3 regions of the Alteromonas sp. KUL150 genome follow, and region 1 is predicted to be linked to each of the others. Evidence: predicted binding sites of a transcription regulator. Region 1 holds the regulator's gene; each other region holds the start of a gene.
What was found. Region 1 encodes MetJ, which represses methionine synthesis genes. Its sites were predicted from a motif close to TAGACGTCTAGACGTCTA; they were not measured.

Region 1 (2,273 bases):
TATGGGGGGCTTGATTTTAAGACCCATGGGTATCGATAGTTCATAACTTGTTATTTGAATGGTAACTGGGGGCGGCCTCGCTGGCAAAAGTTTAATATAAACTTTATACAAAAAAGGCGCATTAGCTGCGCCTTCTCGTCTGCATGTTTCGTCCACTCAAAGTGACTACCTTTGCGGATTGGTTTTACGCACCTGAACGCACACCCAACATGTGACAGATAGCATAGCTGAGTTCACTGCGGTTCAATGTATAAAAGTGGAAGTGCTTTACCCCTTCTTTTGCCAGCACTTTAACCTGATCCATAGCAATGTTTGCACCAATAAGGTTACGAGTAGCTTGGTCATCAGCATCAAGGCCATCAAACATTTTGTGTAACCAGCCAGGCACGTGTACGTTCGTAAAACCTGCGAACTTAACCAAAGTTTGGTAGTTGGTTACGGGTAAAATACCCGGTACTAAATCTAAATCTACACCAGCGGCGGCGGCTCTGTCTCTGAATCGCAAAAATACGCTAGTATCGAAGAAGAACTGCGTGATGGCTTCCGTAGCGCCAGCCTCTGCTTTGCGCTTTAAATTGAGTAAATCGAATTGGGCATTAGGCGCTTCGGGGTGTTTTTCAGGATAAGCAGCAACCGAAATATCAAAATCGGCAACGTCTTTCAAAAGTGCAACTAAGTCAGAGGCATACATCTCTGTTTTTTCTACTCCCGGCGGCAAATCGCCCCGTAGCGCTACAATACGGCGAATACCTGAATCCCAGTAGTCTTTAGCAATTTGTTTAAGCTCATCGCGGCTCGCATCGACGCAGGTTAAATGAGGAACTGCGGCTACGCCTGTCTGCTGCTGAATGCGTTTAACAACATCGTGAGTTCTGTCGCGTTCGCCACTGTTTGCACCATAGGTTACCGACATGTAGCTGGGCTTTAGCGGCGCTAAACGCTCGACCGATTTCCAAAGGGTTTGCTCCATGGCTTCCGTTTTAGGCGGAAAAAATTCAAAAGATACATCTATATCACGCAGTTCCGACAGGGACTGGTTTAATGCATCGATACCTTGCGCGTACGAAACCATGGTTTATTCTCTCAAAAATATGTTCTTATGGACGTTTAGACGTCTAAATTAAAGAATATATGTCTAGACGTCAAGAGGTTTACACTGCTCAATTGACCTTTTCGTGAACTTGTTTAGAATTTCTGTTCATAATATAAAAAGAGTAGACCGAGTTAGCACAATGGCAGAATGGAATGGCAAATATATTCACCCCTACGCAGAGCATGGCAAAAAAAGCGAACAAGTAAAAAAAGTCACTGTCTCTATCCCAATTAATGTACTCAAAGCTCTGACTGATGAGCGCACCCGCCGTCAAATAAACAATTTGCGTCACGCGACTAATTCCGAGCTGCTTTGTGAAGCATTTCTACATGCGTTTACTGGGCAGCCTTTGCCAAACGATGATGATCTGCGTAAAGACAACCTTAACCGCGTCCCGGCAGAAGCTAGACGTATTATGGAAGAGATGGGGATTGACCCAAGTTTCGAGAACAACGTAACCGAAGACGACTAATCGTTACCTTCTAATTAAAATATAAAAAGCGGCGCCCTTACTGTGAAATGATTTCGCACTAAAGGCACCGCTTTTTGCTGCGTGTTATATCAGCAATTTACAGCCTGTGTTGAGAAGCTAAAACCTGCGCTTAGCAACCTTAGCTTTCAACGACAAAAAGATTGAATTTTATTCGCTTGCGCTCTCGGGCAAACGTGCCACACCAGACGCTATTGCTGCTTTAGAAACTGCAGTTGCAATGCGTTCACAAAGGCGAGGGTCCATCGGCTTCGGAATAATATACTCTTTACCAAACGTCAGGCTGTCGCTTTTACTGGCCGCTAATACTTCCTCGGGAACAGGCTCTTTGGTAATACTGCGAAGAGCTTCTACGGCCGCCACTTTCATTTCATCGTTAATTGCCGTTGCGCGAACATCCAACGCGCCCCGGAAAATAAACGGGAAGCATAAAACATTATTCACCTGATTCGGATAGTCAGAGCGACCTGTGGCCATGATAAGGTCTTTGCGCACCTCATGAGCCAGTTCTGGTTTTATCTCAGGGTCTGGATTTGAACAGGCAAATACAATTGGGTTTTCAGCCATTAGCGCCAGTGTTTCTGGTGGCAAAACATCTGGTCCTGATACGCCAACAAAGATATCTGCGCCTTCCATAACATCTTCTAACGTCCGCTTGTCGGTATTATTCGCAAAGAGCTTTTTGTGTTC
Region 2 (2,273 bases), on a different contig from region 1:
AGATGAGCCTGATTTACAGCTGCCATCATTTACGTCAGGCAATCATCCTCTCAATGGTTTAGCTATGTATACCCATTCAACGGGGGCGTCTTATTTATTTGGCGCAGCAAGAAACGATAACGAACTTTGGGTAATTGATACCAGCGGCAGTAAAGCCACCAAACGCATTCCCATCACTTTTGACGTGGCAAAAGACGAAAGCTGCGACCAATACACGATGGATAACGCGTCAATGGAAGGTTTAGTGTCAATTGACGATACTCTGTGGATTATCAACGATCCTTGGGAAAAAAATTATTTGAAAAATGCCACATGCGATGCGCACTTACGTCGTTACGAGGATTTGGCCCCTCTTCTATTTTCCCTTAAAATTAACAATGCGTGGTTTGAATAGTTTAAACGATACTCATAAGAAAGGGTTGCCAAGCAACCCTTTCTTATTTCTGAACCATTAAGTCAGGCTCTGATTAGATAACTTTTCCATTACGCATCACTGCGAAGGCGTGAAGCAAAGGTCTTTTTAAACTTTGCGAGCTTAGGGGCAACAACCATTGAGCAATATTGGTTCTGCGGATTATTTTTAAAATAGTCCTGATGGTAATCTTCGGCATCATAGTAATTATTCACTTCTACAACCTCGGTCACAACAGGATCTGGCCAAATTTCATCTTCAGTAATTTCTGCAATAATCTTCTCTGCTTCCGCTTTTTGGGCGTCGTCGTGATAGAAAACTGCGCTTCGATACTGTGTGCCCACATCATTTCCTTGCCTGTTTAGCTGGGTAGGATTATGCAGCGCGAAGAAAATTTCTAAAATTTCACGGTAGCTGATGCTATCTGCATCAAATGTTACTTGTACTACCTCAGCATGGCCCGTGTTACCCCCGCAAACTTCTTCATATGTAGGATCAGCTTTATGACCTCCCGCATAACCAGAAATTGCTTTTTCCACACCATCAACACTGTTAAAAGCTGATTCTATGCACCAAAAGCATCCGCCTGCTAAGGTTGCGACTTGTAAATTTGCCATAGTAAAACCTCTATTAATCTTTGAACCTAGTGTGGGTGCGAGCAGCCTGCAACACAAGTCATCCAAGCGTGTTTTTTTATCGTATAAACGAATATTAAATAAGAATAACGCAAAGCGGTCCAAAAAGATTTTAAGCTATTGGCACTTAGAGATAAGTGCTGGTCGCTGTGCGCACGCTTTCAGAAGCAAACGCACTGAAAACGAAGAGACACGCTCGGTTTAGCAGAGGTATTTTAACGTGATTATATTTTACGACGGCTATTGCCCACTTTGCATGGCCGAAATGAAACATTTAAGCAAACGAGACAAGCACAACAAATTGACGTTGGTAGACATTCAGTCTCCGGATTTCTCATCGAATTATCCTACATTAGATTGGGATGCCCTTAACGCCAGAATTCATGGTCTTCGCGACGATGGTACTTTGATAACTGGGCTAGACGTGACTCATGAAGCGTGGAAGGCAGTAGGAATGGGTTGGCTTTATGCTCCGCTTCGCTGGCCGATTATTCGTTATTTCGCGGATGCATTCTACAATGTGTTTGCCAAACATAGGTACACTATTTCCTATTTACTGACGGGGAAAAAACGTCAATGTGATCGCTGCATTCCAGGAGACGCAAATGAAAAATAATGTGCTAATTGTAGGCGCCTCAGGTGGCATAGCCAGCGCACTTATCGAGCAATATCGCCTTAATGACGCGGCAGTTATTGCGGTTAGTCGAGCGCCTGCGTCTGAATTTACGCCAAAAGAAAACGTTACCTATCACCAGATAGCGCAACAAGATGATGCGCATATTGGCGCTTTCGTTAAAAAGTTAAACGAACAGGGTGTCGTGCTAAATACCGTTTTAATTACCACGGGTTTTTTGCATAACGAGGAAAAGGAAGTACACCCTGAAAAACGATTGGAAGACATCAGCGAACAGGCATTGTCAGCTTATTTTTCTACCAACAGCATTACGCCTGCACTGTGGCTTAAGCATCTCGTTAATATTGTTAGTAAAGAGGGTTCAACTCTTGTCTGTTTGAGTGCTCGGGTTGGTAGTATTTCCGATAACGGACTCGGCGGTTGGTACGGTTACCGGGCATCAAAAGCGGCGCTTAACATGTTCGTGAAAACCGCATCGGTCGAATATAAGCGCAGGGTGAAAGACGTTATGCTCGTTTGTTACCATCCTGGAACGGTTGATACAGGACTGTCGAAGCCTTTTCAGAAAAACGTTGCTGCTAAGAAGCTATTT
Region 3 (2,273 bases), on a different contig from region 1:
AGCAGTTCGGTGCCCACGTTGCCACACCCCACTAGGAATACGTCTATGGTATGGCGGTCAGAGAAAAAATTCTGGTGGATTACTTTTACTGCTTTCTTAGCACGCTTACTTTCAATTACTGTAGAAATAGAACGCTCTGAAGAGCCCTGAGCAATAGCAACGTTGTTTACTCGCGCTTGTGCAAGCGAGTTGAAGAAACGCGCTGCCAGCCCTTTAGTTTGACGCATACCGTCACCTACTAAGGTAACAATAGCCAGGTCATGACGCACTTCGATAGGATCAAGCAGTTGGTTTTGAAGCTCAAGTGCAAATGCATCTTCAAGAAGGTTCAACGCGCGATTGGCATCTTTGCTTTGTATACAAAAACTGATTGAATATTCTGATGAAGACTGTGTAATCAGGCTTATTGAAATATTGGCGTTAGACATTACCTCAAACACACGGCTTGCCATGCCTACCATGCCTTTAAGCCCAGGGCCTGCAACGTTAAACATGGTTACATTATCAAGCTGAGAGATACCTTTAACCGACGTCCACACTTCGCTTTTTTCATTACTGATTAACGTACCTGGCGCTGCCGGGTTTAACGTGTTTCTGATCAGACAAGGGATGTGATGCTGTGCAATAGGCCCGATGGTTTTTGGATGAAGCACCTTGGCGCCGAAATAAGACAGCTCCATGGCTTCTTGGTAAGTAAGCTTATCTAACAGTACAGCGCCTTCAACTTGATTCGGGTCAGCGTTGTAGACACCGTCTACGTCCGTCCAGATTTCACAGCAGCTTGCATCGATACAGGCCGCTAGAATGGCCGCCGAATAGTCTGAACCGTTACGCCCTAACGTAACTTTCTCACCCGCTTCGTTAGCAGCAACAAAGCCTGGCATAACTAAGAACTCGCTGCCATCGCAGGGTACATCTGAAAAACGCGCTTTGCTTAGTGAAACATCGGCAATACTGTCTAAATAGTCGCCCTCAGCAAGCACATATTTAACAGGGTCGATGATGCGATTAGCTATGCCTTTGGCGGATAGCATGGCGCTGAAGAGCGTTACCGAAATGTATTCACCAATACTGAGAATACCCGCAGCTACATTATCAGGTGCAACACCTAAGAGCTTTATGCCTTCAAGGTGCTGTTTTAATACCGATAAGTGACTATTAATGAATTCCACTACGCTTGCATGTGCAAACCCGTCGAGTTCTTCGTTTAAGTTGTTGGCAATGCCGGTCACCGTATCGTTTAACTTATCAAATAACGGCTGGAAATCTTCACCCGCGGCGGCCTGTTCACACAATAGTGAAAGCGCGTTAGTTACCCCTTTTGGGGCCGAGAGTACAACCGCAGCACCTTCGGTTTGGTGGGTTGCCGTGCTAATTTCCATCACACGCATGTATCGCGGTGCATCGGCTAGAGAAGAACCCCCAAACTTTAAGACTTTCATATGCTGCTCCTTAAGGTTACGCATGCTAAAACGTGTGTAAAAAAAAGCCCGCTCTTGTTTAGGCGGGCTTTCGTTGTCTTTTGCTTACTTGCACTAGTCAGCGACCGCCCTATTTAAGGTGGTAATCAGCATCATGGTGGTGCGAGTAACTAGAATCTTTTTCATACAAGCAATTTGCCGTATAGACGTCTATAAGTCAACCGCAGTTTTCACCATACTGTATTGCAAAAAGTGAAACAATAATTAAGAAACATTTCTCTTTAAGGTACAAAAGCGTCTACTATCGGCGAATTCGCGAACGTAAAGTTGTTTAAAAAGTCATTATAACGCAATAAAAACGACAGCAATGCCTTAGTTTAGCCGGCACGCTTCGGTTAAAAACGGAGCGGTTGCACTCTCCTTATTTCTAGCAACGTCTTCAGGGGTGCCGTGAGCGACGACTTGTCCGCCACTCCCACCTGCGCCTGGTCCGATATCTATGACATAGTCACACGCCGCGGCTACTTTCATATTGTGCTCCACCATAACCACTGTATTGCCCCTATCCACCAGGGAACTTAAGTGCGTCATTAGCAGGGCGATATCTGACAGATGCAAGCCTGTTGTAGGCTCATCTAATACATAAAGAGTGTTGCTGTTTTGAGCGCGCTTTAGCTCAGTGGCTAGTTTTATACGCTGTGCCTCACCGCCAGATAGCTCTGTCGCGCTTTGACCTAATGTAAGGTATCCAAGACCTACTTTGATAAGCGTTTCAAGCCCTCTCAGTACTGCCTTATTGTCGTCAAAAACGTGCTGAGCCTCATCGACGGTAAGCGCTAAAACATCGGCAAT

Region 2: a site for MetJ is predicted at 1,106-1,123, ahead of msrA (peptide-methionine (S)-S-oxide reductase MsrA). Genes of this name have one in related genera too.
Region 3: a site for MetJ is predicted at 1,617-1,634, ahead of thrA (bifunctional aspartate kinase/homoserine dehydrogenase I). Genes of this name have one in related genera too.

Annotation. Positions count from the first base shown of each region.
Region 1 covers NZ_BLIJ01000047.1:52,387-54,659, reverse strand. The annotation lists gene metF (methylenetetrahydrofolate reductase) at 185-1,072, opposite strand; gene metJ (met regulon transcriptional regulator MetJ) at 1,233-1,565, shown strand; gene GVO62_RS11340 (malic enzyme-like NAD(P)-binding protein) at 1,734-2,273, opposite strand, start outside.
Region 2 covers NZ_BLIJ01000076.1:33,278-35,550, forward strand. The annotation lists gene GVO62_RS17800 (hypothetical protein) at 1-394, shown strand, start outside; gene msrA (peptide-methionine (S)-S-oxide reductase MsrA) at 484-1,029, opposite strand; gene GVO62_RS17810 (thiol-disulfide oxidoreductase DCC family protein) at 1,268-1,663, shown strand; gene GVO62_RS17815 (SDR family NAD(P)-dependent oxidoreductase) at 1,653-2,273, shown strand, end outside.
Region 3 covers NZ_BLIJ01000020.1:8,781-11,053, reverse strand. The annotation lists gene thrA (bifunctional aspartate kinase/homoserine dehydrogenase I) at 1-1,442, opposite strand, end outside; gene GVO62_RS04030 (excinuclease ABC subunit UvrA) at 1,794-2,273, opposite strand, start outside.